Regions from separate parts of the Nonomuraea muscovyensis genome, predicted to be linked through region 1. Evidence: riboswitches for the same ligand, from Rfam matches in the RefSeq annotation. Region 1 holds a riboswitch; the other holds the start of a gene.

What was found. A riboswitch is a leader RNA that binds a small molecule or an ion and turns the genes downstream of it on or off. The one in region 1 is predicted to bind glycine.
Region 2: it holds a riboswitch for glycine, as region 1 does, so the genes downstream of both, gcvP (aminomethyl-transferring glycine dehydrogenase) here and gcvT (glycine cleavage system aminomethyltransferase GcvT) in region 1, are expected to answer to the same signal.

The regions. Positions count from the first base shown of each region.
Region 1 is NZ_JACHJB010000004.1:880,959-896,192, forward strand. Features, by position in the region: gene eat (ethanolamine permease) at 1-1,292, opposite strand, end outside; gene FHU36_RS41855 (glutamine synthetase family protein) at 1,530-2,873, shown strand; gene FHU36_RS41860 (aldehyde dehydrogenase family protein) at 2,883-4,226, shown strand; gene FHU36_RS41865 (3-oxoacyl-ACP reductase) at 4,232-4,996, shown strand; gene FHU36_RS41870 (gamma-glutamyl-gamma-aminobutyrate hydrolase family protein) at 5,013-5,702, shown strand; glycine riboswitch at 5,778-5,875, shown strand; glycine riboswitch at 5,876-5,971, shown strand; gene gcvT (glycine cleavage system aminomethyltransferase GcvT) at 6,006-7,091, shown strand; gene gcvH (glycine cleavage system protein GcvH) at 7,088-7,477, shown strand; gene FHU36_RS41885 (L-serine ammonia-lyase) at 7,530-8,906, shown strand; gene FHU36_RS41890 (hypothetical protein) at 8,893-9,438, opposite strand; gene FHU36_RS41895 (DUF6286 domain-containing protein) at 9,557-10,156, opposite strand; gene FHU36_RS41900 (amino acid deaminase/aldolase) at 10,294-11,487, shown strand; gene FHU36_RS41905 (DUF3618 domain-containing protein) at 11,527-11,868, opposite strand; gene bcp (thioredoxin-dependent thiol peroxidase) at 12,021-12,494, shown strand; gene FHU36_RS47015 (HNH endonuclease) at 12,605-13,126, shown strand; tRNA gene FHU36_RS41920 (tRNA-Leu) at 13,080-13,152, shown strand; gene FHU36_RS41925 (sensor histidine kinase) at 13,511-14,692, shown strand; gene FHU36_RS41930 (response regulator) at 14,724-15,234, shown strand, end outside.
Region 2 is NZ_JACHJB010000002.1:85,773-101,006, reverse strand. Features, by position in the region: gene FHU36_RS16835 (tetratricopeptide repeat protein) at 141-950, opposite strand; gene FHU36_RS16830 (serine hydrolase domain-containing protein) at 1,117-2,571, shown strand; gene gcvP (aminomethyl-transferring glycine dehydrogenase) at 2,574-5,456, opposite strand; glycine riboswitch at 5,611-5,706, opposite strand; gene FHU36_RS16820 (MerR family transcriptional regulator) at 5,730-6,350, opposite strand; gene FHU36_RS16815 (bifunctional nuclease family protein) at 6,499-6,969, opposite strand; gene ftsR (transcriptional regulator FtsR) at 7,160-7,795, opposite strand; gene FHU36_RS16805 (double zinc ribbon and FHA domain-containing protein) at 7,819-8,331, opposite strand; gene FHU36_RS16800 (mannose-1-phosphate guanyltransferase) at 8,613-11,117, opposite strand; gene clsA (cardiolipin synthase ClsA) at 11,122-11,703, opposite strand; gene FHU36_RS46340 (GNAT family N-acetyltransferase) at 11,894-12,694, opposite strand; gene FHU36_RS16785 (phosphoribosylanthranilate isomerase) at 12,684-13,277, opposite strand; gene FHU36_RS16780 (hypothetical protein) at 13,288-13,782, opposite strand; gene FHU36_RS16775 (response regulator) at 13,927-14,613, opposite strand; gene FHU36_RS44455 (sensor histidine kinase) at 14,610-15,234, opposite strand, start outside.

The DNA.
Region 1 (15,234 bases):
ACCGCGACGACCGCGGCCAGGGCCAGCACCAGCGCGATGCCGGTGGTGACGACGCCGCCCGGTGTCCGGTACGGCCGCTCCAGGTTCGGCTCGCGCCTGCGGAGCACGATGTGCGACAGCATCATCAGCACGTACGAGATCGTCGCCCCGAAGACCGCGATCTGGATCATGAGGTCGCCCGCCCGGGTGATCGCCGCGAGCAGGAAGCCGACCGTGCCGGGCACGATCAGCGCCAGGTACGGCGTGCGCCGCTTGCCGGTGACCGAGAGCCACCGGGGCAGGTAGCCGGCCCGCGACAAGGCGAAGAGCTGCCGCGAGTAGGCGTAGATGATCGAGAAGAAGCTGGCGACCAGGCCGGCCAGGCCGACGTAGTTGACGAAGTCGGCGAGGAAGTTGTCGCCCCCGTAGGCGATCCTGACGGCGTCGGGCAGCGGGCTGTCGCTGGTGGAGATGGCCTTGGAGCCACCGCCGCCGGGCACGAGCAGCAGCATCAACGCCGCCGTCACCAGCAGCACCATCATGCCGACGATGATGCCCCTGGGCATGTCGCGCCTGGGGTCGCGGGCCTCCTCGGCCGCCAGCGGCACGCCCTCGATGGCCAGGAAGAACCAGATGGCGTAGACGATCGCGGCCCAGACGCCGACGGCGCCGAACGGCAGGAACGTGCTGGCCCCGGGCGCGTCGGTGGGCGCGATGTCGAACAGCCGGGCCGCGTCGAACTTGGGGATCATCCCGACCGTGAACGCGACCAGCGCCACGAGCGCGATGCCGGTGATCACGAACATCACCTTGAGCGCCTCGCCGACGCCCCACAGGTGCAGGCCGACGAAGATGATGTAGGCCACCAGGTAGACCGGCCAGGCGTTGGTGAGCCCGAACAGGCCGAGCGCCTCGACGTAGCCCCCGATGAACACGGCGATCGCGGCGGGCGCCACGGCGTACTCGATGAGGATGGCCACCCCGGTGGCGAAGCCGCCGAGCGGGCCGAGGGCGCGGCGGGCGAAACCGTAGCCGGCTCCGGCGACCGGGATGCTGGACGACATCTCCGCCAGCCCCAGCACCATGCAGGTGTACATGATCGCCATCAGGACGGTGGCGATCAGCAGGCCGCCCCAGCCGCCCTGTTCCAGGCCGAAGTTCCAGCCCGCGAAGTCCCCCGAGATGACGTAGGCCACGCCGAGCCCCGCGAGCAGCACCCACCCCGCTGCGCCCTTCTGGAGCTTGCGCTTTTCCAGATAGTCGGCTGACACCTTCTCGTAGTCGACCCCATGGATGTGTCGTTTGCTGTGCACCACGGTTCTGCCACCTCCGGCGCGGGCCGGGCCGCTGCCCGTTCAATGGGCTACGGTCGGACCAATAGCTCTTTGCGGTGATGTTTCGCTTCTCCGGCCCGCCCGTCAAGCCCCAGACTGTGACGATCAGGTAAAAAGCACCCTTCGAGGCAGGGGATTGACAGCGGCCACCGCACAGTGTTTGCATGCCTTCAATGGTCTGTTTCCAGACTTTTCGCGGAAGGGACGCCCGTGAGCCTGACAGTCGAGGAACTGAGGTCCGACATCGAGGCCGGCCGGATCGACACGGTCCTGCTGGCGCTGTGCGACATGCAGGGCCGGCTGCAGGGCAAGCGGCTCTCAGCCCGCTTCTTCCTCGACGAGGTGCTCCACCACGGCTCCGAGGGCTGCAACTACCTGCTCGCCGTGGACGTCGACATGAACACCGTCGAGGGCTACGCCATGTCGTCGTGGGAGCGCGGCTACGGCGACTTCGTGATGAAGCCCGACCTGTCGACCCTGCGCAAAGTGCCCTGGCAGGAGGGCACCGCCATGCTCATGGCCGACCTGACCTGGGTGGACGGCGCAGAGGTCGCCGCCTCCCCGCGGCAGATCCTGCGCCGCCAGCTCGCCCGGCTGGCCGAGCGCGGCCTGGCCGCCTACGTCGGCACCGAGCTGGAGTTCGTCGTCTACGACGACAGCTACGAGGACGCCTGGAAGCGCGGCTACCGCGACCTGACCCCCGCCAACCTCTACAACGTCGACTACTCCCTGCTCGGCACGGCCCGCATCGAGCCGCTGCTGCGCCGCATCCGCCTCGAGATGGAGGGCGCCGGCCTGTACGTCGAGTCGGCCAAGGGCGAGTGCAACCTCGGCCAGCACGAGATCGCCTTCCGCTACGACGAGGCGCTGAAGACGTGCGACAACCACGTCGTCTACAAGAACGGCGCCAAGGAGATCGCCGCCCAGGAGGGCAAGTCGATCACCTTCATGGCCAAGCCCAACCAGCGGGAGGGCAACTCCTGCCACATCCACATCTCGCTGCGCGGCCTCGACGGCGAGCCCGTGATGGCCGGCGACGGGCCGCACGGGCTGTCGGAGCTGGGCGCCCGCTTCATCGCCGGACAGCTCGCCTGCATGCGCGAGCTGACCCTGCTGTACGCGCCCAACATCAACTCCTACAAGCGCTACGTCCCGGGCAGCTTCGCCCCCACCGCGGTCAAGTGGGGCGTGGACAACCGCACCTGCTCGCTTCGCCTGGTGGGCCACGGGGAGTCGCTGCGGATCGAGAACAGGGTGCCGGGCGGCGACGTCAACCCGTACCTGGCGGTGTCGGCGCTGGTGGCGGCGGGACTGCGCGGCATCGACGAGGAGCTGGCGCTGGAGGAGGCGTTCACCGGCAACGCCTACACCTCGGGCGCCGAGACCGTGCCGCACACGCTGCGTGACGCGCTGGAGCTGTTCGAGCGCTCGAAGCTGGCCCGCGCGACGTTCGGCGACGACGTGGTCGAGCACTACGCCAACAACGCCCGTGTCGAGCTGACGGCCTTCGACGCGGCGGTGACCGACTGGGAGCTGTTCCGCAGCTTCGAACGGATGTGACGGAAGGGCATGAAGATCATTAATCCGGCGACCGAAGAGGTCGTCGCCGACGTGGAGCTGGCCGACGCGGCCGAGGTCGACCGGGCCGTGGAGCGTGCCAGGAAGGCGTTCCCGGCCTGGCGCGAGGTGTCGCCCGGTGACCGGGCGCGGCTGCTGCGCAGGTTCGCCGACCTGGTCGGCGAGCACGGCGAGGAGCTGGCCCGGCTGGAGACGGCCAACGCCGGCCACCCGATCGGCAACGCCCGCTGGGAGGCGGGCAGCGTGCGCGACGTCCTCCACTTCTACGCCGGGGCGCCCGAGCGCAACCACGGCAAGCAGATCCCGGTGCCCGGGGGCGTGGACGTCACGTTCCAGGAGCCGCTGGGCGTGGTGGGCGTCATCGTGCCCTGGAACTTCCCGATGCTGATCGCGAGCTGGGGCCTCGCCCCGGCGCTCGCGGCGGGCAACACGGTCATCGTCAAGCCCGCCGAGTGGACCCCGCTGACCGCGCTGAGGCTGGCCGAGCTGGCCCTGGCGGCGGGCCTCCCCGAGGGGGTGCTCCAGGTCCTGCCCGGGGCAGGGGAGGTCGCGGGCGCCCGGCTGGTCGAGCACCCCGGCGTGGCCAAGATCGTGTTCACCGGGTCGACCGAGGTGGGCAAGGAGATCGCGGCCAAGGCCGCAGCCCAGGTCAAGCGCATCACGCTGGAGCTCGGCGGCAAGTCGGCGAACATCGTCTTCGCCGACTCCGACCTCGACAAGGCGGCGCGGACCGCCCCGTACGCGGTCTTCGACAACTCGGGACAAGACTGCTGCGCCCGCTCGCGGCTGCTCGTCCAGGCCGAGGTCTACGACGAGTTCCTCGACCGGCTCGGACAGGCCGTGCGCGGGGTCAAGGTCGGCGACCCGCTCGACGAGAACACCGAGATGGGGCCGCTGGTCAGCGCCGAGCATCTCGACCGGGTGCGGGGCTTCGTCGACGACGCCCCCTATCTGCAGGGCGCGTGCCCGTCCGGCAAGGGCTACTGGTTCCCGCCGACCGTGCTGACCTCCAAGGTCACCGACCGCGCCTTCACCGAGGAGATCTTCGGCCCGGTCGTGTCCGTGGTTCCGTTCGCGGACGAGGCGGAGGCCGTGCGGATCGCCAACGACACCCGCTACGGCCTGAGCGGCTCCATCTGGACGCGTGACGTCGGCCGGGCCCTGCGGGTGGCCAGGGCGGTCGAGGCCGGCGCCCTGTCGGTCAACTCGCACTCGTCGGTGCGCTACTGGACGCCGTTCGGCGGCTTCAAGGAGTCGGGACTCGGCCGCGAGCTCGGCCCCGACGCCCTGGCGGCGTTCACCGAGACCAAGAACGTCTTCATCTCATCGGAGTGACTCACATGCAGCGTTTGCAGGAGCGCGTCGCCGTCATCACCGGCGCGGGCAGCGGCATCGGGCTCGCCACGGCGCGCCGTTTCGCCGAGGAGGGCGCCCGGGTGGTGTGCGTCGACGTCGACGAGGAGGCCGGCACCAAGGCCGCCGCCGAGGTCGGCGGCCGCTACATCAAGGCCGACGTGACCAGCGAGGCCGACGTCGCCCGGATGTACCAGACGGCGTTCGACTCCTACGGCAGCGTCGACATCGCCTTCAACAACGCCGGCATCTCGCCGCCCGACGACGACTCCATCCTGGAGACCGGGATCGAGGCGTGGCGCCGCGTCCAGGAGGTGAACCTGACGAGCGTCTACCTGTGCTGCAAGCACGTCATCCCGTACATGCAGCGGCAGGGCAAGGGCTCGATCATCAACACGGCGTCGTTCGTGGCCGTCATGGGATCGGCCACCTCGCAGATCTCCTACACCGCGTCCAAGGGCGGCGTCCTCGCCATGTCGCGCGAGCTCGGCGTGCAGTTCGCGCGCGAGGGCATCCGGGTGAACGCCCTGTGCCCCGGCCCGGTCAACACGCCGCTGCTGCAGGAGCTGTTCGCCAAGGACCCGGAGCGCGCGCAGCGCCGCCTGGTGCACGTGCCGATGGGCCGCTTCGCCGAGGCCACGGAGATCGCCGCCGCGGTGGCGTTCCTGGCCAGCGACGACTCGTCGTTCATCACGGGGTCGGAGTTCCTGGTGGACGGCGGGATCTCCGGCGCGTACGTGACACCCCTGTGAGAGTCCTGGAGTCATCGTGAGTCGTCCCGTCATCGGCATCACCACCTACGTCGAGCCCGCCCGGTTCACCGTGTGGGACATGACCGTCGCGCTCCTGCCGTACACGTACGTGGAGCAGGTGGAGCGGGCGGGCGGCCAGCCGGTGCTGCTGCCGCCCGCCGGCCGGCCGGCCGAGTTGGTGGGGCGGCTCGACGGGCTCATCGTGGCCGGCGGGGGCGACATCGACCCCCGCCGGTACGGTGCCGAGCAGCACGAGAGCACCGGCTACCTCCGCCCGGCGCGCGACACGACCGAGTTCGACCTGCTGTCGGCCGCGCTCGACGCGGAGCTGCCCTACCTGGGCATCTGCCGGGGGCTCCAGGTGCTCAACGTGACTCTCGGCGGCAGCCTGCACCAGCATCTGCCCGAGGTGGTCCGCCACACCGAGCACGCCCCGGCCCCCGGCCGCTTCGGCCACCTGCCCGTCTGCGCCACGCCGGGCTCGCGGGTGGCCAAGGCGCTGGGCGCCGAGCCCGTGGAGGTGCCGCACTACCACCACCAGGCCGTCGACCGGCTCGCGCTGGGCCTGACCGTCACGGCCGTGGCCGACGACGGCACGATCGAGGCCGTGGAGCTGGAGTCGCGGCACTTCGCCGTGGGGGTCCAGTGGCATCCGGAGGCCGCCACCGACTGCGCGCTGTTCGAGGCGCTGGTCGCCGCCTGCTGACCGTCGCGGCCGCCCTGGTGGAAGCCGCCGCGCGACAACGACCCCGTCCCGGCACTAGGCTGGCGGCATCACCGGCGACACCGTGCGGGAGAGCGCCCTGGTAGCCATCCAGAGCCCCTGAAGGAGCAAGCCCTCCCCGCAAACCTCTCAAGGCAAAGGACCGCACGGCCGAGGTGACCTCTGGAAAGCAGGCCCGCGGGCCTCGCCGAAGGTGAAAGTCCGGCAAAACTCGGGCGAAGCTCTCAGGCATCCATGACAGAGGGGGAGGATGCTGGCATCCGACCCTGCCCAGAGGTGCGCTTCATGTCACGACCCACACCGCTGCGAGACGTCCACGAGAGTCTCGGCGCCACGCTGACCGACTTCGCCGGCTGGCTCATGCCGCTGCGCTACGGCAGCGAGTCGGCCGAGCACAACGCCGTGCGCAAGGCCGCCGGCCTGTTCGACCTCTCACACATGGGCGAGATCTTCGTGACCGGGCCGCAGGCGGCCGAGGCGCTCGACTACGCCCTGGTGGGTCACCTGTCGGCGGTGGCCGTCGGCCGCGCCCGCTACACCATGATCGTCAACGAGCGCGGCGGCGTGCTCGACGACCTCATCGTCTACCGGCTGGGCGAGGAGGAGTTCATGGTCGTGGCCAACGCCTCCAACTACGAGCTGGTGGCCCGTGAGCTGACCGGGCGCGCCGAGGCGTACGACGCGGTGGTGGACGACCGGTCCGAGCAGTACGCCCTGATCGCCGTGCAGGGGCCGCGCGCCCAGGAGATCCTCGCCACGCTCACCGACGCCGACCTGGCCGGGCTGAAGTACTACGCCGGCCTGCCCGGCCTCGTCGACGGGCGGCAGGCGCTCATCGCGCGCACCGGCTACACCGGCGAGGACGGGTTCGAGCTGTTCGTGGCCGCCGAGGACGCGGTGCCGCTCTGGCACGCCCTGACCGCGGCCGGCGAGTCCGCCGGGCTCATTCCCGCGGGACTGTCCAGCCGCGACACGCTCCGGCTGGAGGCGGGCATGCCGCTGTACGGCAACGAGCTGAACGCGGACCTGACCCCGTTCGACGCGGGGCTGGGCAGGGTGGTGAAATTCGACAAGCCCGGCGACTTCGTCGGCAGGGCGGCGCTCGAGGCGGTCAAGGACGTGCCGCCGCGGCGCCGGCTGGCCGGCCTGGTCGCGCGGGGTCGCCGGGTGCCCCGTCACGGGTACCCGGTCACCAAGGACGGTGCCGTCGTCGGCGAGGTCACCAGCGGGGCCCCTTCCCAGACCCTGGGCAAGCCCATCGCGATGGCCTATGTCGACGCCGGCGCCGGTGAAGGTCTGACCGTGGACATCCGGGGCAGCCACGAACCAGTGGACGTCGTCGAGCTGCCCTTCTACAGGAGGAACAAGTGAGCAACATCCCCGACGAGCTGAGCTACACCAAGGAACACGAGTGGGTGGCCGGGCTCGACGAGTCCGTCAACGTGACCGTGGGCATCACGGCGTACGCGGCCGAGGCCCTGGGCGACGTGGTCTACGTGCAGCTTCCCGAGGCCGGCACGACCGTCCAGGCCGGTGACTCGGTCGGCGAAGTGGAGTCCACCAAGTCGGTGAGCGAGATCTACGCCCCGCTCGGCGGCGAGGTCGTCGAGGTCAACCAGGCCGTCGTGGACGACCCCTCGCTGGTCAACAACGACCCCTACGGCGAGGGCTGGATGTTCCGCGTACGCGTGGAGGGCGACCCCGAGGACCTGCTCTCGGCCGAGGAGTACAAGGCACTCACTTCGGGCGAGTCCTGACCGAACCGCCGGGGCCCGGCCGGGCCCCGGCCCTCATGAAGGGCGCACATCAATGGCGATCAGCGTCTTCGACCTCTTCAAGATCGGGATCGGCCCGTCCAGTTCCCACACCGGCGGGCCGATGGCCGCCGCGCACAGGTTCGCGCGCGGCCTGCACGAGGACGGCCTGCTCGACCGGGTGGCCCGCGTCGAGGCCATCCTGTACGGCTCGCTCGGGCTGACCGGCAAGGGCCACGGCAGCGACAAGGCCGTCCTGCTGGGCCTGTCGGGCGACAAGCCCGAACTCGTGGACGTGGACGGCATCGACGCCCGGCTGGCCGAGATGCGCGCCTCCAGCACGCTCCGGCTGTTCGGCCACCAGGAGATCCCGTTCGTCGTCGGGGAGGACCTCGTCTTCGAGCGGAAGATCTCGCTGCCCGGCCACCCCAACGGCATGCGCTTCACCGCCCGCTCCGGCGACGGCACGGTGGTGCGGGAGAAGGTCTACTACTCCGTCGGAGGCGGCTTCGTGGTGGACGAGAACGCCACCGGGGCCGACCGCATCAAGCCCGACGACACCGTGCTGCCCCACCCGTTCACCACCGCCGAGGAACTACTCAAGCACTGCTCCAACACCGGGCTGTCCATCTCGGCGCTGATGCTGGAGAACGAGAAGGCGTTCGGCCGCACCGAGGCCGAGATCCGCGCCGGTATCCTCAACCTGTGGCGCGTCATGTCCGAGTGCGTCCAGCGGGGCATCGGCAAGGAGGGCGTCCTGCCCGGCGGCCTGAAGGTCAAGCGCCGGGCCAACCAGCTCCACCGCAGGCTCCAGAGCGAGACCGCCGGCACCGATCCGTTGCAGGCGATGGACTGGGTGTCGCTGTTCGCCCTGGCGGTCAACGAGGAGAACGCGGCCGGCGGGCGGATCGTCACCGCCCCGACGAACGGCGCGGCGGGCATCATCCCGGCCGTGCTCACCTACTACTCGCGGTTCGTGCCGCACGCCGACGACGAGGGCGTGATCCGCTTCATGCTGACGGCGGCGGCGATCGGGGTGCTGTTCAAGGAGAACGCCTCCATCTCCGGGGCCGAGGTCGGCTGCCAGGGCGAGGTCGGCTCGGCCTGCTCGATGGCCGCGGCCGGGCTGACCGAGGTGCTGGGCGGCACCCCGGAGCAGGTGGAGAACGCCGCGGAGATCGGCATCGAGCACAACCTGGGCCTGACCTGCGACCCGATCGGCGGCCTGGTGCAGATCCCGTGCATCGAGCGCAACGCGGTCGCCTCCATCAAGGCCATCACCGCCGCCCGCATCGCCCTGCGCGGCGACGGCCGCCACTTCGTCGCCCTGGACAAGGCCATCAAGACCATGCGCGACACCGGCCGCGACATGCTCGACAAGTACAAGGAGACCTCACGCGGCGGCCTCGCCGTCAACGTCATCGAGTGCTAGCGGACGCCTGCCGGGAGGACTGGCGGGAGGACTGCCGGCGGACGTGCAGGCGGACGATCGTGCCGACCTCGTCGTCGCAGACCTCCCGGCGGATGCGGCCCACGATGTCGCGGTCGAGCTTGCCCGCCATCGCGCCGACGTCGGCCGACGGCGGACAGGTGACGGCGACGCGCAGCCGGACACCGTCGCCCACCACGCGCACCCCGGCCCGGCTGAGCCCCTCGACGTCCTTGAGCCCGACGCACAGCATGGCCGTCCCCGTGCCCGACCGGAACCCCCGCCGGCCCCAGCCCAGGCAGATGAGCAGCCAGCGGAGTGTCACCAGGGCCAGCAGCACCATCCCGAGCGCCGCCGCCCACAGCGCCCACGGCTGGTCGGCGATGGCCTCGGCCGTGCGGTCGGGCAGCACCTTCGCCCGCGGCGGCAGCCCCGGCAGTTTGCCCTTGCCGCGCAGCCACATGTAGGCCGCGGCGAGGAGCAACAGCGCGCCCACGACGGCCAGGCCGATCCGGTTGCCCCCGTACTGCCGCATCACCGCTCCCTCCACCGTGACCGCTCGTCCCGCCGCGGCGACCGCCCGTCGGTCTCCCGCCGCATCACCGCGCCTTCCCGCATCACCGCGCCTTCCCGCATCGCCGCGCCTTCCCGCATCACCGCCCCTTCCTGCGCAGGCGCACCACGACCTCTCCCGCGGCGAGCGTGCCCACCCCGGCCAGGCGGTCGCCCACGGCGATACCGACCTGCCTGAGCATCGCGCCCGTGCTCTCCGCCCGGGTCACCACGGCGACCTCGATCGTGCGCCTGCGCAGCCGTACCCGGGCCCGGTCCACGCCCTCGACCTCCTCCGCGACGGCTCGCAGGGTGCGGCGCAGTCCCACCCGGGTGATCCCGATGACGATCTTCGGGTCGGACGTCTCGACCGGCACCAGCCTGCAGCGGCCCGGCAGGACGGCCAGCCCCAGCAGCGTCAGCCCCGCTCCCGCCACCCACAGCGCGGCGAACGGCAGCTCGCTCCACGTGTGCCGGCCCGCCAGTTCCAGGACGCGATCCACCGGCAGCCACCGCAGCGGGCTCCCCAGCAGCGCCGACACCACCTCGGCCGCGGTGCCCGCGAGCACGACGGTCAGGATGAACGCGACCACGGCCCCCGCGGGTGTGCGAGCAGGTCGCAGCGCCCGGGTGGACCGGCGGAGCGGGCTCTCGTCCGCGGCGACGCCGGCACCGGGGAGTATCTGCTGGAACGTGGTCATCACACCGATCAGAGGTACAGGGGCGAGGCGGCCGGGGGTCCCGCCCTCGCCGCCGGTTTGCAGGATCATTACGAGCCATCCGGACAACGTGAACTGCCCTCATGTTCATTTGCCGGATATGCGGATACGCTGCCGATATGGACGACCGCCCGCGCTACGACCGCGCCACAGCGGCTCTCGACCCGCCCTTCGCGATGCTCGACCTCGTCGCCCTGCGCGCCAACGCCGCGGATCTCGTCCGGCGGGCGGCGGGCAAGCCGATCCGGGTGGCGACCAAATCCATCCGCTCCCGGCCGGTGCTCGACCGGATCCTGGCCATGGACGGCTTCCGGGGCCTGATGGCGTTCACGCTGCCGGAGGCGCTCTGGCTGGTCGCCGAGGGGTTCACCGACGTACTGGTGGCGTATCCGACGGCGGACCGGCAGGCGATCACGGCCCTCGCCGGCGACCCCCGGGCGGCCCGGGAGATCACGCTGACCGTGGACTCCACCGAGCACCTCGACCACCTCGACCGCGTGCTGGCCCAGAGCCGGCCCCGCCAGGAGCTCCGCATCTGCCTGGACATCGATGCCGGATATGTGGCCCTCGGCGGGAAGTTCCGGGCAGGTGCGCTCCGCTCCCCCGTCCGCGAGCCCGAGCAGGCCGCCGAGATCGCCGCCGAGATCGCCAAGCGTCCCGGGTTCCGCCTGGTGGGGCTGCTCGCCTACGAGGCGCAGATCGCCGGCGTCGGCGACACGCCACCCGGCAACGCCCTCATCAGCCGGGCGATCCGGATCATGCAGGCCCGCTCGGCCCGCGACCTCATCCTGCGCCGCGGCCGCGTCGTGAACGCCGTCAGCGGGCTGTGCGACCTCGAGTTCGTCAACGGCGGCGGCACCGGCTCGGTCGAGCGCACCGTGCGCGAGAAGGCCGTCACCGAGGTGGCCGCCGGATCGGGGTTCTTCCATCCCCGCCTGTTCGACTTCTACAGCGGCTTCACCGGCCGGCCGGCCGCCCTGTTCGCCCTGCCGGTCGTCCGGCGGCCCGCCCCGGGCACGGTCACCGTGCTCGGCGGCGGCTACGTCGCCTCGGGCCCCGCCGACCCGATGCGCCTGCCGCAGCCGTACCTGCCCGCGGGCCTGCGCTACGCCCCCGACGAGGGCGCCGGCGAGGTGCAGACGCCTCTGCTCGGAGAGGCGGCCTACGACCTGCGGGTGGGCGACCGCGTGTGGTTCAGGCACGCCAAGGCCGGGGAGCTGTGCGAGCGGTTCGCCACGCTCCACCTGGTGGAGGGCGACACGCTCGTGGAGTCGGTGCCGACCTACCGCGGCGAGGGCAAGACCTTCCTCTGACCCGCCGCGACCGCCCGCCGGCCGTCCCCTGCGCCCGCCTCAGCGGCGGCGGCCGCGGCGGCGCAGGAGCGCGACGGCCGCGCCCACCACGAGCACGGCGCCCAGCCCGATCAGCACCGGCGCCAGGTTGGGCGGCTCCTCCTCCCAGAGCCGGTCGGCGTCGGCGCCGTCCCCGGCCCGAGGCAGCGACCGAGGCGCGACGCCCAGCGCGTCACCCACGGACGCCACGAAGTGTCCCGCCCGGGTCCGCACGTCGGCCACCGTGCGTTCGGCGACCCGCTTGGGGCTCACCCGGTCGGCGATGGCGTCGACCGTCTGCGCCAACTCGGCGCGCGTCCGCGCGATCCGCCGCTCCAGCTCGTCGGGATCGGTGTCAGCCATGGATCTCCTCTCGACCACGCTCATGGTCGTCCTCGTCCCCGAGATCGGGACGGGCACACCCGCTCTGGCCGTGATCAGTCTGTCAGGTCGGCACGCCGTACGGCACAGCAGGCGGGCCGGTAGGTTTTGCTGGAAGAACTCTGGAGGGCCCCATGACCGAAACCAAGCTCGCGCCCGGCGACGCCGCGCCCGAGTTCACGCTACCCGCCGCCGACGGAAAGACCGTCGCGCTCGACGACCTCCGCGGCAAGCGGGTGATCCTCTATTTCTACCCTGCCGCGATGACCCCGGGCTGCACCAAGCAGGCGTGCGACTTCCGCGACAACCTGAACCAGTTGACGGCGGAGGGTTTCGTCGTTCTCGGCGTGTCAAAGGACAAGACGGACAAGCTGCTTAAGTTCACCGAACGCGACGCCCTGACGTTCCCGCTCCTGTCGGACCCGGACCTCGATGTCCACAAGACCTACGGCGCGTACGGCACCAAGAAGCTCTACGGCAAGGAGGTCGTGGGCGTCATCCGCTCCACCTTCGTCATCGACGCCGACGGCAAGATCGAGCAGGCCCTCTACAACGTGAAGGCCACCGGCCACGTGGCCTCCCTGAAGAAGAAGCTCGGCCTCTCCTGACCCACCCGCGGGCCCCATTCGCACAAGGTCCACCGATCCGGAATCCCCCACACGGGGAAGGTGAATGAAGCACCGGAGAAATGTCAGTGGCATTTTCTACGATGGGGCCCATGGCGGCTTACCTCAAATACACGCCTGAAATCCTTGCCGAGGCCGCGGCCGGTGCACGTAGCGTGGCGGACATACTCCGCCATCTAGGCATTAAGTGGACAGGCGGCAGCCACGCTCACATCAGCCGGCGCCTGAAGCACTTCGGCATCGACACCTCCCACTTCGTGGGACAGGCTCACGGCAGGGGCAGACCCGCCGCCAACTCCCGGCCCTACCAGCAGATTCTGATCCAGCGTCCACCCGGCTCCATCCGCGAGAAGGCGCCCACGCTGCGCCGTGCATTGCGAGCGGCAGGGGTTCCCCACGCCTGCGCAGGCTGTAGTATTGACGGCACGTGGCAGGGAAAGCCGCTTACGCTCCATGTCGACCACATCAACGGTGACTGGCTCGACAATCGCCTGGAGAATCTGCGCTTCCTCTGCCCCAACTGCCATTCCCAGACCGAAAACTATGCCGGGAAGGGAAAGGCGAAAAGGGGTCGTAGCCCAATGGCAGAGGCGCAGTCTTTAGGTGGCTGTTAGTGTGGGTTCGAATCCCACCGACCCCACACACCCCATTTCCGCGTGACGACCTGCGGTCACGCCCACGGAGGCGAGGTCTCTCCCGACCAAGGAGAGCCGCAGCTGGTGAGGCTCAGAAAAGGCGTGGGCCGGGAGACTCAGGGGACGGGTCGCGCGGCGCTTCCTCTTCGCCGCGCGACCCGACGTCGCGATCATGATCCGCCATCACGATCTCCCTTTACTCGCCCCCCAGCGAGCGCTCCCAATGACAAGGATGCCCAAGGCACCGTAAAGGGCGCGTAAGAGCCGATCTCCCTCTGACGAGGTCACGTAAGACCTGGGTCGTACACCGACTTCCCCCTGAAGGCGGACAAAGCTCGGGCACCGGCTACGTATCGTGATGTTGTGTTCGGCAGGGTACATGAGTGGTCCAAGGGCCACGTCAAGCTGATGGACGCCCTGCGGGTGGCGCCGTTCGTCGGGCTCGTGGTGCTCACGGCCTGGCCGTACGCGGCGAACCCGGCGGCCGGGCCGCCGGGCATGCGGATCGGCCTGGCCGGCTACCTGGCGCTGTCGGCGGCCCTGCTGGCGCCGCTGCTGTGGCAGCGGCGGTGGCCGGTGGCCGCGTTCGCGGGCGTGGCGCTGGTGTGCTTCGGCCAGTGGCTGCTGGAGATCGACCTGGTGCCGGCCGATCTGGCGGTGCTGATGGCGCTCTGGTCCGTGGCGCGCACCCGCGCGTTCCCGTGGGCGCTCGCGGCGGGGCTGATCGCCGAGCTGGGAGTGTTCCTGGTCATCGTGCGCTGGGGCCAGGTGACGTTCAGCATGTTCTTCAGCGGCTCGATCTTCGTCGTGACGGTCTGGCTGACCGGCCTGTACGCCAGCACCCGCCGGCGCTACCTGGAGGGCCTGGAGGAGCGGGCCGAACGCGCCGAGCGCGAGCGCGACCAGCAGGCCAGGATGGCCGCCGCCGCCGAACGCACCCGGATCGCCAGGGAGCTGCACGACGTGGTCGCGCACAACGTCAGCGTGATCGTCGTCCAGGCCGACGGCGCGGGCTTCGCCATCGACCGCGACCCCGAGCAGGCCCGCCAGGCCGTCCGCGCCATCTCCAGGACCGGCCGGGAGGCGCTCGCCGAGATGCGCAGGCTGGTCGGCGTGCTGCGCGAGGGCGAGGCGGACGCCACCGACTACACCCCGCAGCCGGGCCTCGCGCAACTGGAGGAGCTCGTGCGCGGCGCGGGGGTGCCGGCCCGGCTGCGGGTGTCCGGCGCGGCGTGCGAGCTGCCGGAGGGGCAGCAGCTCGTCGTCTACCGGATCGTGCAGGAGGCGCTGACCAACGCGCTCAAGCACGGCGGGCCGGGCGTGCGCGCGCTGGTCGAGCTGGTGTACGGCGGGCCCGACCTGGTGGTGCGGGTCACCGACGACGGCCGCGGGGCCGCGGCGCCGCGCAGCCCCGACGGGCACGGGCTGATCGGGATGAGGGAGCGGGTGGCCATGTACGGCGGCGCCGTGTCGGCCGAGCCGCGGCCGGGCGGCGGGTTCGAGGTGCTGGCCCGGCTGCCGGTGCCCGTGACGAGGGCGGCGTAGTGGCGGGGACGTCCGGAAGCGGAGGCGCGTGGTGATCCGGGTGATGCTGGTCGACGACCAGGAGTTGCTGCGGGCGGGGTTCCGGATGGTGCTGGGGGCCCAGCCCGACATCGAGGTGGTGGCCGAGGCCGGCGACGGCGAGCAGGCGCTGGAGACCCTGCGCGGCACCGAGGTGGACGTGGTCCTCATGGACGTGCGCATGCCGCGCATGGACGGCGTCGAGGCGACGGTCCGGATCCGCGGGCCCAGGGTGCTCATCCTGACCACGTTCGACCTGGACGAGTACGCCTTCGCCGCGGTCAAGGCGGGCGCGTCCGGCTTCCTGCTGAAGGACGTGCCGCCGGCCGACCTGGTCAACGCCATCAGGACCGTGCACGCGGGCGACGCCGTCGTGGCGCCGCGGACGCTGCGGCGGATGCTCGACAGGTTCGCCGCGCACCTGCCCGCCGAGAACCTGCCGGACGCGGCGGAGTTGACGCCGCGCGAGCGCGAGGTGCTGCTGATGGTGGCGCGCGGGCTGTCCAACCTGGAGATCGCAGCCG
Region 2 (15,234 bases), on a different contig from region 1:
GGGCCATCAGGCTCCCCGCCACCTCCGCTTGGAGCGGCAACCTCCGCCTCCTGCTCCAAGCGGCGACGCTCCATCTCGCCCCGCGCCGCCCGATAAGCCGCGTTCGGACCGCACCTGTTTCACAGGTGCCGGTGCCCGGGTCAGGTGTCGCGGCCCAGGCGCAGGCGCACCTCGGCGGCTAGGGTCTCGTCCTCGTGGTCCAGCCCGTACGCCCACACCTGGCCGGCGTCCTCGTCGCGGCCACGCAGGGGCAGCGTGCGGGCCAGCAGCTCGATGGCGAGCGCGCCGGTGCCGGCGTCGGCGCCGTCCTCGACGGCGCCCGCGAACTCCGCGCACGCCAGCTCCAGGTGCGCGATCCCGAGCTGGACCCGCAGCCGCGGCACCGACTCGGCCGGGGCGACGGTGAGCGCGTCGAGGAGCAGGTCGGCCGCCTCCCCCGCCTGCCCGCGCTCCAGGAGCAGGTCGGCGAGCTGCTGGGCGGCGTGCGCGGCCAGCTCGGAGTCGCCGGCGGTGTCGCCGGTCGCGAGCGCCTGACGCAGCGCCTGCTCGGCCTCGCCGTCGTTGCCGGCCTGTATGGCGAGCCGCGCCAGCGCCAGGTGGGCCAGCGGCAGGTAGGCGGGCGTGCCCACCCCGAGCACCGCCTGCCAGGCGCCCCGCGCCTGCTCGGCCCGTCCTTCGCGCTCGAAACCCTGGGCGAGGTGGCAGGCCGCCTGGGCGGCGAACTCGGGATGCCCGGTGGCGAGCGCGGCCCGGGCGGCGGCGCGGGCGCCCTCGACGTCGCCCCGCTCCTCCAGGACGACGGCGAGGCCGACGGCGGCCTGCGCCCGGTCGGGCCCGTGGGGGTCGGCGGCGAGCTCGGTGAGGATGGCCGCCGCGCCGTCGAGATCGCCCTGCTCGGCCAGGCGGCGGGCGGTGTCCAGAGGCGGGGTCTCCAGCTCTGAAGATGTCACGAAAGGCTCCCCTTCGGCGGCGATCGCCCCGAGCCTAACGAGTTCTGACGATCATGTCTGCCTGCTTGCCGGGGAAGGTCTGGGACATCCGTTTGCGAACATCATCCTACGCTGCGTACAGTGTTCGCACAGCGAGCGCACCGTGCGCTCCAGCGGAGGAGTGATCATGAACGACGTGACCCACGACCATGACGGCACCGGGCAGGCGGCCGGTGACCGGGGCGCGAGCGGCTCGGGCGGCGAGCACTTCCCCGTGGCCCGCTGGCAGGCACGGCTCGACGAGCTGCGCGCCGCCCACCACGTCCCCGGAGCGACGCTGGCCGTCCTGACCGGCGGCCGGATCCACGAGTTGGCCAGCGGCGTCCTGCACCGCGGCACCGGAGTGGAGGTGAGGCCCGGCTCGATCTTCCAGTCGGGCTCGATCGCCAAGGTCTACACCGCCACCCTGGTGATGCGGCTCGTCGACGAAGGGCTGCTGCGCCTGGACCAGCCGGTCGCGGAGGTGCTGCCCGAGTTCGGCACCCCCGACGAGGAGGCGACCAGGACGATCACCATCCGCCGGCTCCTCAGCCACACCGGCGGGCTGACCAACGACTTCACCCACGACTCCGGCCGCGGCGACGACTGCCTGGCCAGGTACGTCGAGGCCGCCCGCGGGGTGCCCCTGGACTGCCCGCCCGGCACCGCGCTGTCCTACGGCAGCCTCGGCTACGTCGTGCTGGGCCGGGTCGTCGAGGTGCTGACCGGCCTGACCTGGGACCAGGCGCTCAAGGAGCGGCTGTTCGCCCCGCTCGGGCTGGAGCACTCCATGACGCTGCCCGAGGAGGCGCTGCGCTTCCGCGTGGCCATGAGCCACCTCGGCGAGGCCGGCCGGGACCCCGACCCGGCCCCGGCCTGGGACCTGATGCCCCGCTCGGCCGGCCCGTACGGCAGGGTGCTCATCAGTGCGGGCGACGTCGCCCGCTTCGCCCGGATGCACCTCGACGGCGGCACCGCCCCCGACGGCACCCGTGTCCTGTCGGCCGAGGCGGTCGCGGCCATGCAGCGCCGCGAGGCCGACGTCCCCGACAAGTGGACGGTCAGCGCCGACGGCTGGGGCCTCGGCTGGACCCTGTACGACTGGGACGGCGTCACCGGCTACGGCCACGACGGCGCCGCCATCGGCCAGTACGCCTACCTGCGCGTCGTCCCTGGGGCGGGCGTCGCCGTGGTGCTGCTGACCAACGGCGGCGCCGCCCGCCGGCTGTACGCCGACCTGTTCGGCGAGCTGCTCGCCGAACTGGCCGGCGTCACCATGCCGCCCCCGTTCGGGCCGCCCGCGCAGCCGCCCGCCGTGGACCTCACCCCGCACCTCGGCACCTACCGGCGCGAAGGCGTCGTCATCACCGTCAGCCGGGGGGACGACGGCGCCGCCCGGCTGAGGTACGAGTTCGTCGACGGCATGAAGGACTTCTCGCCACCCCTGGAGGCGGACCTGACGCCGGTGTCGGAGGCGGTGTTCGCCGCCTCCGGAGCCGGCTCGCCCTTCGGCGAGGACCACATGCCCGTCGTCTTCGCCGCCCTGTCGGACGGCACGCCCTGCGTCTACGTCGGGATGCGCGCCACCCCCAAGGTGGCCTGAGGTCAGTCCTCGTACGCCTCCAGCGGCGGGCAGGAGCACACCAGGTTGCGGTCGCCGTAGGCCTGATCGATGCGGCGCACCGGCACCCAGTACTTCCCGTCGCGCAGCGCGGGCACCGGGTAGGCCGCCTCGGTCCGGGTGTAGGGGTGGGGCCACTCGTCGGCCGCGACGGCCTCGGCGGTGTGCGGGGCGTTGCGCAGCGGGTTGTCGGAGCGGTCGTACTCGCCCGACGCGACCTTCGCGATCTCGCCGCGGATGGCGATCATCGCGTCGGCGAACCGGTCGAGCTCGGCGAGGTCCTCGCTCTCGGTCGGCTCGATCATCAGCGTGCCGGCCACGGGGAACGACATGGTCGGCGCGTGGAAGCCGTAGTCGATGAGCCGCTTGGCCACGTCGTCGACCGTGACGCCGGTCTCCTTGGTGATCGGCCGCAGGTCGACGATGCACTCGTGGGCCACCAGCCCGCCACGCCCGGTGTAGAGCACCGGGTAGTGGGGGGCGAGCCGCCGGGCGAGGTAGTTGGCCGACAGGATGGCCTGCTGGGTGGCGGCGGTGAGGCCGTCGGAGCCCATCATGCGGATGTAGGCCCACGAGATCGGCAGGATGCCCGCCGAGCCGTAGGGGGCCGCCGAGACCGGGCCGACGCGGTCGGACGTCGCCGGGTCCGCGGAGCCGTCGCGCAGCGGGTGGCCGGGCAGGTAGCCGGCCAGGTGGGCGCGGACCGCGACCGGGCCGACGCCGGGCCCGCCGCCGCCGTGCGGGATGCAGAACGTCTTGTGCAGGTTGAGGTGGGACACATCGGCGCCGAACTCGCCCGGCTTGGCCAGTCCGACCAGCGCGTTGAGGTTGGCCCCGTCGACGTACACCTGGCCGCCCGCCTCGTGCACCTTGGCGCAGATCTCGGTGATGGTCTCCTCGTACACGCCGTGCGTGGACGGATAGGTCACCATGATCGCGGCCAGGGCGTCGCGGTGCTTGGCGATCTTGGCGTCGAGGTCGGCCAGGTCGACGTTGCCGTCGGAGTCGCAGGCCACGACGACGACGCGCATGCCGGCCATGACGGCGCTGGCGGCGTTGGTGCCGTGGGCGGACGACGGGATGAGGCACACCTCGCGGGCCGCGTCGCCGTTGGCGCGGTGGTAGGCGCGGATGGCCAGCAGCCCGGCCAGCTCGCCCTGGGAGCCGGCGTTGGGCTGCAGGGACACCGCGTCGTAGCCGGTGACCTCGGCCAGCCAGTCCTCGAGAGTGCTGATCAGCTCCAGGTAGCCGGCCGCCTGCTCCTCGGGCGCGTACGGATGGATGGCCGCGAACTCCGGCCAGGTGATGGGCTCCATCTCGGTGCTGGCGTTGAGCTTCATCGTGCAGGAGCCGAGCGGGATCATCGACCGGTCGAGCGCGATGTCCTTGTCCTGCAGCCGGCGCAGGTAGCGCAGGATCGAGGTCTCGGAGTGGTGGCTGTGGAAGACCGGGTGGGTCAGGTAGGCCGACTCGCGGGCCAGCGCCGCGGGCAGCCGGTCGAGCCCGTCGTCGGCGAGCAGCCCGGCCAGCTCGTCACCGGCGACGGCCGGCCGGTCGAGGGCCTCGCCGAACGCGGCCAGCACCCGCTCCAGGTGGGCGGGGGTGGTCGTCTCGTCACAGGCGATCGAGACGTGGTCGTCGTCGGCCCGCCACAGGTTGACGCGCCGCCCGGCCGCCAGGCGGACCACCTCGGCGGCCTTGCCGGGCACCCGGGCCAGCACGGTGTCGAAGAACTCGCCGTGCACGACCTCGACCCCGCCGCGGCGCAGCGCCTCGGCGAGCGCGGCGGCGTGCCGGTGGGTGCGGGCGGCGATCCGGCGCAGGCCCTCGGGCCCGTGGTAGACGGCGTACATGCCCGCGATGACGGCGAGCAGCACCTGGGCGGTGCAGATGTTGCTGGTGGCCTTCTCGCGGCGGATGTGCTGCTCGCGGGTCTGCAGCGCGAGCCGGTAGGCGGGGTCGCCGTCGGCGTCCACGGACACGCCGACCAGGCGGCCGGGAAGCTGCCGCTGCAGGCCCTCGCGCACCGACATGTAGGCGGCGTGCGGGCCGCCGAAGCCGAACGGCACGCCGAAGCGCTGCGACGAGCCGATCGCGATGTCGGCGCCCAGCTCGCCCGGCGCCGTGAGGAGGGTGAGCGCCAGCAGGTCGGCGGCGGCCACCACCAGCGCCCCGGCGTCGTGCGCGGCCTCGGCGACGGCGCGGAAGTCGCGCAGCCGGCCGGAGGCGCCCGGGTACTGCACGAGCACGCCGAAGCACTCGGGCAGGTCTCCGTCGAGGGAGTGCTCCACCAGCGTGATGCCGAGCGGCTCGGCGCGGGTGGCGAGCACCGCCTTGGTCTGCGGCAGCGCGTCGGCGTCGACCACGAACACGTCGCTCTTGGACTTGCCGGCCCGGCGCGCCAGCGTCATCGCCTCGGCGGCGGCGGTGCCCTCGTCGAGCAGGGACGCGCCGGCCACGTCGAGGCCGGTCAGGTCGGCGACGACGGTCTGGAAGTTGAGCAGCGCCTCCAGGCGGCCCTGCGAGATCTCGGGCTGGTACGGCGTGTAGGCGGTGTACCAGCCGGGGTTCTCCAGCAGGTTGCGGCGGATCACGGCGGGCGTGACGGTGTCGTGGTAGCCCAGGCCGATCATGGAGGTGAAGACCTCGTTGCGCCCGGCCAGGTCGCGCAGCTCGGCGATCACCTCGGTCTCGCTCGCGGCGGCGGGCAGCTTGAGCCGGTCCTTGGCCCTGATGGCCTCCGGGACGGCCACGGCCACCAGGTCGGCCACGGACTCGAAGCCCACGGCCTCGAGCATGCGCTGCCGCTCGGGCTCGGACGGGCCGATGTGCCGGGTCGAGAACGGCGGGGCTGACAGGTCGGTCATGGAAGATGCCTCCCGAGGCTGTGGAGACCGGCGCCAGGGCGCGGGCGTGTGCCGGATCTCCCCCTCTGTCATCTCGACCTGAGAGCTTCACCCGCAGAGGGCTTGCACCGTCGGTGAGACGCGCCTGGCGGGCGCGGCTGCTTTCCAGAGTCGCCTCACCCGAGCGGTACAGGTGCCTGAGAGATTCCGGGGAGGGTTGCTCCTTCGGCGCCCCCTGGGACGTGCCCGGGGACTCTCCCGCACGGGGTCGTCAGCCTTGCGCTCTCCAGGTTACTACCCCAGGCGGCGCGCCCGTCGCCGCTGGGCCAGCTCGTCAGCGGGGTGGTCGGCCGGGACGCTGTCCGCGACCGCCGCTCGTTCCCCCGGCAGCTCCGCGAGGCTGCCCTCGACCTCCCGCCAGACCCGGCCGAGCGCGATGCCGAACACGCCCTGACCGCCCTGGAGCAGGTCTATCACCTCGTCGGCCGAGGTGCACTCGTAGACGCTGACGCCGTCGCTCATGAGCGTGATCTGCGCGAGGTCGGCCACCCCGCGATCACGCAGATGCTGCACGGCGGTGCGGATCTGCTGCAGGGACACCCCGGTGTCGAGCAGGCGCTTGACGACCTTGAGCACCAGGATGTCGCGGAAGCTGTAGAGCCGCTGGGAACCCGAGCCCTGGGCGGCTCTTATCGTGGGCTCCACCAGAGCGGTGCGCGCCCAGTAGTCGAGCTGCCTGTAGGTGATGCCGGCAGCCGCGCAGGCCGTCGGGCCACGGTATCCGATGTCCGCCGGCAACGCCGTCGGCTGCTCGTCGAAGAGCAGGCCCTGCTCCCCGGCACGCTGCCGGGCGCTCTCGCGCCGCACCGAATCTTCCTGGCCGGCTGTCTTTCCCTCGCCGCTGCTGACCGCCACGCGGACCTCCGGCTTTCTCTCATCCCGTGGCCTGATCTGGGGGTTCGTAAAAGGGCGACCACGGGTTTCACTTGCACCGTAGGACCGTGACCATGCTCAGTCAACGATCCGGCTCGGCGCGTCGTGAAGCGTAAATGCACTGAAATACCTACCCCGCCCTGCCGAAGTCTTCGGGCGTGATCGTGTCAAGGAACTCCCTGAACTTCTCCACCTCGTCCTCCTGGTCGTCGGGGATGATCACTCCGGCCTCCTGGACGACCTCCTCGCTGGCGAAGATGCGCGCCCCGGTGCGCAGGGCGAGCGCGATCGAGTCGGACGGCCGCGCGCTCACCTCCACCCCGTTGGAGAACACCAGGTCGGCGAAGAAGATGCCGTCGCGCAGGGCGACGATGTTGACGGCACGCAGACCGACACCCAGGGCGCTCAGCACGTCCCTGAACAGGTCGTGCGTCAGCGGCCGCGGCGGCGGCTCCTCGGCCTGGGCCAGCGCGATGGCCGTGGCCTCGGTCATGCCGATCCAGATGGGCAGGAACCGCTCCCCGTGTGCCTCCTTGAGCAAGACGATCGGCTGGTTTGTGGGCATTTCAACGCGTACGCCCACGACCTCCATCTGCAACACGGGCTGCTCCGTATTCGACTGGCCGGTGGCCCGGCACAGGTCATTGGTGGTCCGCTTCTGCAATTCAACGTAACACCCGGCAGGCCCCGAATGTCCCGCCGGAGGGGCCCGGTCCGGCTCGGCCGTCCGGCACCCCCGGAGGCTCGGCCGCGCGGCACAGCGGCGGCGCGGCCGCCCCCGGCCGGGCGGCTCATCCTCCCAGGACGGTGCGCACGCCGATGCGCACCAGCGCGGCGTGCAGGTCGAGCAGCAGCGTGGAGGCCTCCCGGGCCACCTCGTCCGCCTCGCCGATCGCGCCGGGCGCGCGCCGTTTGAGTATCGGCGCGACGGTCTGCTCGACCAGCCCCGCCTCACGCTCGGCCGCCGCCTTGACGGCGCGCAGGTGACGGGCGTGCAGGCCGAAGCGGGCCAGCGCGCCGACGGTGCGCGCCACCTCCAGCGCGTCCTGGTCGTAGCGCCTGGCGCGGGCGGCGAGCAGGCCGTAGTCCTCCAGCTCGGTGAGCGTCCCGTCGTCGATCCCGGCCGCCTCCAGCAGCTCGGCACGGCTCAGCCGCACCTCCTGCGTCTCCTGCGCGCCGGGGACGGCGCGGGGGCGGCCGAGCTCCTCGGCCATCCGATCCTTGATCACCCGCAGCGGGAGGTAGTGGTCGCGCTGCTCGGTGAGGATGTAGCGCAACTGCTCCACGTGCAGGTGGGTGAACTTGCGAAAGCCCGACGGGCTGCGCTCGGGCTCGATGAGCCCCTCACCCTCCAGGAAGCGGATCTTGGAGATCGTGACGTCGGGGAACTCGCCCTGCAGGAGGGCGAGGACCTCCCCGATGCTCATGTGCGAGCGTGCCGCCTGCGAACTCATGCGCCGCCGGCGCTCCGCATGAGGAACAGGAGACGGAACTTGCCGATCTGCACCTCGTCGCCGGAGTGCAGCGGCACCTCCTCGATGCGCTCGCGGTTGACGTAGGTGCCGTTGAGGCTGCCCACGTCGCGCACGGAGAACTGGCCGCCCCGGTGACGGTAGAACTCGACGTGGCGGCGCGAGACCGTGATGTCGTCGAGGAAGATGTCGCTCTCGGGATGGCGCCCGGTGGTGGTGAGGTCCTTGTCGAGGCGGAACCGGCTGCCCTGGTTGGGGCCCCTGGTCACCGTGAGCAACGCCGTGCCCGGCGGCAGCTGTTCGACCAGCGCCTGCTCGGCCAGCAACATGTTGCCGGTCTCAGCCTCGTACGCCTCGATTCCCGCGACGGAGATCGTCGATGTCGTGTCGGCGCTGACCTCGGGCCTGGTCAGCGGAGACCCACAACGGGAACAGAAACGGGCATCCTCGGGGTTGGCGTGCCCGCACTGCGTGCAGTAGACGCTCGGCATCGATCGGCTCGGCCTCCTACCGCGAAGACGCGGCGACGGTGCTCGGGGCGCGCCTCGCTTCGCTCTTCAAGTTTGCGAATGCCGCAACTTACGCTGCTGAACGGCAAAGGTCAAGGCGGGGCGCTGGACGACGGGTTCGGACGGTGACAAAGTTACCGCCGCCCGAGCCCGCAGGTCCATGCCGCCGCGCCTTTACACGATACGATCTTGCACGGCTCTATGCGAACCCCTGCACCCCGTTACGGAGGGTGACATTCCTCTCAGAGGCTCGTCCGGGGAGCTCAGCCGGCCGCCTGTTCGACGACGCGGGCCCAGCGTTCGAGGAGCGCCTGGGCGGTGTCGACGTCCTGAGCCTCGGCCCACAGGTCGGTGACGGGCTCGGTGGCGGCGGGCAGGATGAGCACCCAGCTTCCGTCGTCGCCGGTCACCCGCACCCCGTCGGTCGTGTCGATCCGGTGCCGCCCGGGTCCCGCCTCGACGGACTCGATGACCGAGCGCATGACGGCTCCCTTGGCCGCCCACCGCGTCGGCACGGTGCGCTTCAGCAGCCGCGCCAGGGGGATGCGGGCGTCGATCTGGCTGAGCGAGAGCCGGGTGCGGGCGACGAGGCCGAGCAGCCGCATGAACGCTGCCAGCCCGTCGACGGCGGGCGAGAACTCCGGCACCACGAAGCCGCCCCTGCCGTCGCCCGCGAAGATCATGTCGTGGTCGGCGGCGGCCGAGGTGAGCGCGTCGAGCGTGGTCGGGGTCCACCGCACCTGGACGCCGTGGAAGCGGCAGACCTGCTCGGCGACCCTGGTCGTGGTGACGGGCAGCGCCACCCGGCCGCCCCGGCGTTCGGCGGCCACCAGGTCGAGCACCACGAGCAGGGCGCGTTCCTCGCCGATGAGCTGGCCCATCTCGTCCACGAGGGCGATGCGCTCGCCCACGGGGTCGAAGCGGACGCCGAAGGCGGCCCGGGAGGAGCTGACGAGCTCCGACAGGCGTTGCAGGTCGCGGCGGCGCTCGGCGAGCGTCTCGGTGGGCGAGGTGTCGTCGAGGCGGGCGTTGACGGTGAGCACGTCCACGCCGACCCGGCCGAGCAGGGTCGGCAGGACGAGCGAGGAGGTGCCGCCGGCGCAGTCGACGACGACCTTCATGCCGTCGATGCCGGTCATGTCGATGCGGCGCAGCAGCTCGTGGGTGTAGTCCTCCACGACGCGGGCGGGGTAGTTGAGCTCGGCGATCTCGCCGGGGAAGGCACGGCGGAACTCCTGCCGGGAGAAGACCCGCTCCAGCTTGCGCTGGGCGGCGGCGGGCAGGTCGGCACCCCGGTCGTCCATGATCACGATGTCGGCGCTCTGCGGGTCGCCGGCGGTGGTGCGCAGCGCGATGCCGCCGGCGACGGACTCGCGGGCGGTGTGGAAGCGGGCCACCGGCAGCGGGGCGGCCTCCAGGTCCAGCACGTTGATGGCGCTGGCGGTGAGCGCGCTGATGACGGCCCGCTTGAGCGCCCTGGCGGCCAGGGAGGAGTCGCGGGAGGTGACGACCTGGGCGCCCTTCTTCAGGGTGGTGGCGTACGCGCTGGCCAGCCTTACGCACAGCTCGGGGGTGATCTCGACGTTGACCAGGCCGCTGACGCCGCGCGGGCCGAACAGGCTGCGCTGGCCGCGCGACTCCCAGATGACGCTGGTGTTGACGACCGCGCCGGCCTCGATGGTCTTGAACGGGTAGACCCTGACGCCGCTGGAGATGTACGCCTCGGACTCGATGACGCACTCGTCGCCGATGACGGCGTCCTCCTCGATGCGGGCGCCGGACATCACGTCGGTGCTCTTGCCGATGACGCAGCCGCGCAGGTGGGCGCCGGGGCCGAGGTAGACGTTGTCGTGCACGACGGCCCGGTGCAGGAAGGCCCCCTCGCGCACGACCGCGTTGTTGCCCAGCACGGTGAACTCCCGCAGCTCGGCGCCCGCCTCGACCTTGGCGTAGTCGCCGATGAGCAGCGGCCCCTTGAGCACCGCGTCGGGGTCGACGGAGGCCGACTCGGCGACCCAGACGCCGGGCGAGAGCTCGAAACCGCCGAGGTCCAGCCTGACCCGCCCGGACAGGGCGTCGGCATGGGCCTTGAGGTAGCTCTCGTGGGTGCCGACGTCCTCCCAGTAGCCGTCGGCCACATAGCCGTAGATGGGGGCGCCGGCATCGAGCAGCCGGGGGAAGACGTCGGCCGACCAGTCGACGGGCTCGCCGCCGGCGACGTGGTCGAGGACCTCGGGCTCCATGACGTACACGCCGGTGTTGACCGTGTCGGAGAAGACCTGGCCCCAGGTGGGCTTCTCCAGGAAGCGCTGCACCCGTCCGGTCTCGTCGACGATGATGATGCCGAACTCGAGGGGGTTGGGGACGCGTTTGAGCCCGATGGTGACCAGGGCCGAGGTCTCGCGGTGGAAGCGGACCATGTCGGTCAGGTCGATGTCGGTCAGCGCGTCGCCGGAGATGACGAGGAACCTGCCGTCGCGCAGCCGGTCGGCGGCGTTCTTGACGCTGCCGGCCGTGCCGAGCGGGATGTCCTCGGTGGCGTACTGCAGGTTCATGCCGAGCTCGTCGCCGTCGCCGAAGTAGTTGCGCACGAGCGCGGCGAGGAACTGCAGGGTGACGACCGTCTCGGTGACGCGGTGCCGCTTGAGCAGGCGCAGCACGTGTTCCATGATCGGGCGGTTGGCTACGGGGAGCAGGGGTTTGGGCTGGTTGGCCGTCATCGGCCGCAGCCGGGTGCCCTCGCCTCCCGCCATGACGACCGCCTTCACACGATCACTCCTTTGTGGTCGCAGTCACGAGCCGGCGCACTTGTACCACATACAGTGCCCCTGCCCACCAGTACAGACCTGTTCCCCACAGAGCGAAGGCCCATCCCGTGATTCGCGCCAGGTCGGCGTACCAGCCGGTGTGGGAGGCGAGGAAGAGCAGCGGGAAGGCGTACATGAGGTTGAACATGGCGGCCTTGCCGAGGAAATGCACCTGGAGTGCCCGGTAGCCGTGCCGGCGGAGGACGGGGATGAAACAGGCGACGAACAGTTCGCGGCCGAGGATGACGGCCACCAGCCACCAGGGGATGACGTCGCGGATGAGCAGCGCCAGGATCGTGGCGAAGACGTAGAGCTTGTCGGCGGCCGGGTCGATGATCCGGCCCAGCTTGCTGGTCTGGTCGAACGCGCGGGCGATCTTGCCGTCGAGCCAGTCGGTGAACCCGGCGACCGCGAGCACGGCGACCGCCCAGCCGTCGGCCTTCGGCCCGAGGACGAGCCAGAGGAAGACGGGCACGCCGAGAAGTCGCAGGAAGCTCAGCAGGTTGGGAACCGTCCAGATCCGGTCCTCGGCGGAAGTTTCGCTCACGCAGCAGACCCTACTGCGTCACCTGTGGCTCCAGGCGGCCCCGGCCGGGCCGTCTCCCAGGCCGTCTCCCGCGCTGTCCCCGGCGCCGTCTCCCGGCGCCCCTTCCCGCCTCCCCGAAGGTCCCCACCGGCCTCCCGGGGGCGGGCGGGGGCTGGTGGGTGAACGGGCGCGGGTGATCGACGACCGCGGGTCAGGCGCGCAGGAAGGAGTGGGTGCGGGCCAGCGGCTCGAAGCCGAGGCGCCGGTAGAAGTCCTTGGGCCAGTCGGCGTCGTCGGCCACCAGGAAGACCAGGTCGTTGCCGGCCGCCTCCGCCAGCAGGGCCGTCATGAGCGTGCGCGCGTGCCCGCGGCCGCGGTGGCGGGTGCCGGTGTGCACGCTCTCGATCTGGGCCACCCCGTCGTGCACGTACAGGTCGGCCCTGGCGGCGATCCGACCGTCGGCGTCGCGTACGCCCCGGAACTGCACCACGTCGGCGCCGCGCAGCCGTTCGCCGACGCGCAGCGCGAGCCCTTCGACGACGGTCTCGCCGGCGTCGGGCAGCAGCTCGCGCCAGTCGTGGCGCAGCACGGGCAGCAGTTCCTCCAGGGTGAGGTGCTCGGCCGGCGGCGGGTCCTGCGGCGGCCGGCCGCGGAACACCATGATCAGGTTGGTGTCGTGGGCGTAGCCGGCGGCGGCGAAGGCGGGCGCGTAGGCGGCGCCGAGCACGTCGTCGTCCACGCACACGTACCGGTGGGCCCGGCCGGCCAGCACCTCGTCCGCCATCCGCAGCACCTCGCCGGCCGCCGGCGCCTCCCCCGCGCCCGGCGACGTCTCGCCGCCGATGGCCGGAGCGGTGCCCGGCGGGCGGATGATCAGCCTGTTGTCGTCGTACGAGCCGGGGTAGCGGTCGTTGAGCACGGCGAAGCCGCCACGCTGCTCGACGACCCGGCCGGCCCTGCGGCGGGCGAACCCGTGCTCGAACGCGATGATCCGGGCCAGCTCAGCCCGCACGGCGCGCCTGTGCCACGAAGGAGCGGATGAGGGCGGAGTCCTTCACCCCCGGCGCCACCTCGACGCCGCTCGACACGTCCACCCCCCACGGGTCTGCGGCGGCGACGGCCTCGGCCACGTTCGCGGGGCTGAGGCCGCCCGCGAGCATCCAGCGGCCGGTGGGCCGGCCGCGCACGGCCGCCCAGTCCCACGGCAGGCCGGAGCCGGGGCGGGGCGCGTCGACGATGAGCAGGTCCTCGTCGAAGGCGCCGCAGCGCAGGTCGGCGGTGGAGTCGACCGCCCTGACCAGGGTGGCGCCCAGGTCCTTGAGCGCCGTGAAGTCGGCGTGCGGGTGGCGGCCGTGCAACTGGACGGCGCCCACCTGCGCGGCCAGGGCCGCCGCGCGGACGGTCGCCGGGTCCTCGCCGCGGAACACCCCCACGGTCAGCACGTGGCCGGGCACCAGGCGGGCGAGTGCGGCGGCCCGCTCGGGTGCGACCCGGCGAGGGCTCTCGGTCAGCACGAACCCGATGGCGTCGGCGCCCGCCTCGACGGCGGCGGTCACGTGCTCGGGCTCGCTCAGCCCGCAGATCTTGACGTACACACGGTCGAGGTTAGCGGCGGCGGGCGGCTCCCGGGGACCAGGCCCAGACGAGGATGGCGGTGGTCAGCCCGAACATGACGACCCCGTTCGGCAGGTGGGCGCCCAGCATGGCCCAGGTGAAGTGCTGGCCCATCTCGGCGATCAGCAGCACGACGCCGGCGAGCGCGGGCCAGCCGGCTCCGCGCCCGGGCCGCCAGACGAGCACGGCGAGGACGACCTGGGCGATCGCCACCAGGTGGGAGAGCATCCCGGCCATGACGTGGCTCTCGGCCATGGCGCCGCCGCCCGCCTGCACCGCCTGGCCGGCCAGCGAGGCGGCCACGACCAGGGCGGCGGCGTGCGCGACGACCGCGATGCGCAGCCCGTACAGCAGCCCGGCGGGCACCGCCCCGGACCGGACCGGTGCGGCGTCGCCCCGCAGAGCGGCCCCGTGCGCGCCCGCCCCCTGGAGGGCGGCTTCCTGGAGAGCGGCGTTGTGCGAGGTGTCCTGGCCGGGGTCGCGCATGGTGAGGTCCTTCCTGAGGAAACGGAGGACCACATGGTCGTCGCCGGGGACGGGCCCGGTCGTCAGCCCGGCGGATTATTCGCGGGTCCCCCGTGGGGATGACGCCGGGCCGGGCGACCGGCCGGCGACCGGCCGGTCGCCCGGCTAGGACCGCAGGCGCCGCGGGTGCGGGCGCACCGGCCGGAAGGAGGCGTCCACCAGGCCGCTGCGGTGCGCGACGACGGCGGCCTGGATGCGGTTGCGCAGACCCAGCTTGTCCATCGCGGCGGCGACGTGGGTCTTGACCGTGGTGACCCCGACGTGCAGTTCCTCGGCGATCTCGGCGTTGGACAGGCCGGTGCCCACCAGGGCGAGGACCTCCAGCTCCCGTTCGGTCAGCCCGGCGGGCGCGGGTGCGGCGGCGCGCTCACCGGCGGCGAGGAACCCCTCCACGACGCGGCGCAGCACCGACGGGGCCAGCAGCTGCTCCCCCGCCGAGGCGCGGCGCACGGCGTCGACCATGCGTTCCGGCTCGTCGTCCTTGACCAGGAAACCGACCGCGCCGGCGCGCAGGGCCGCGTGCACGTTGGCGTCCTCGGCGAACGTGGTCAGCACGACGATCCGGCTGGCCGGCCGGGCGGCGAGGACGCGCCTGATCGCCTCGAGACCGTCGACGCGGGGCATGCGCAGGTCCATGAGGATCACGTCGGGCAGGTGCCGTTCGGCGAGCCGGACCGCCTCGGCGCCGTCCTCGGCCTCGGCGACGACCTCCATGTCGCCGGCCGCCTGCAGCAGCATCCGCACGCCGGCGCGGACGAGCGCCTGGTCGTCGGCCACGAGGACGCGGATCATCCGGCGTCCCCGGGCCGGGCCCCCGCGGACGCCCTGCTCCCGGCCCCGCCTTCGGTCCACTCCCCGGCCCCGTCTTCGGCCCCGCCGCCCGGGTCCAGGGCATGGCTCCGGGGGGCGCTCAGGGCCATGGCGCTCCCGGGTGTGGTGCTCCGGGCCGTGGGCAGGAAGGCCGCCAGCCGCCAGCCGCCGTCCCCGTCCGGCCCGGCCGCGAGGGTGCCGCCGAGCGCCCGGATCCGCTCACGCATGCCCGCCAGGCCGCGGCCGGAGGAGGGCAGGCGTTCCACGTGACCGGGCGGGCGGCCGTTGTGGATCTCGATGGACAGGCCCCTGCCCGTGGTGGCGAGGGCGACGCGGACCTCGGTGCCGGGGCCGGCGTGTTTGAGCACGTTGGTGAGGCCTTCCTGGATGATGCGGGCGGCGGAGGCGCGGGCGACGAGCGGGGACCGGTCGGCGGCCGGGTCGAGGACGAGATCGACGACGAGCCCGGCGGCGGCCACCCGTTCGGCGGACTCGCGCACGACGTCGGCGGGGTCGGCGAGCATGCCGGTGCGGCGGGCGAAGCCCGCGCCACCGGGAACCGGGAGCCGGTCCTGGGCCGCGACCGCGACGGACGAGCCGCCC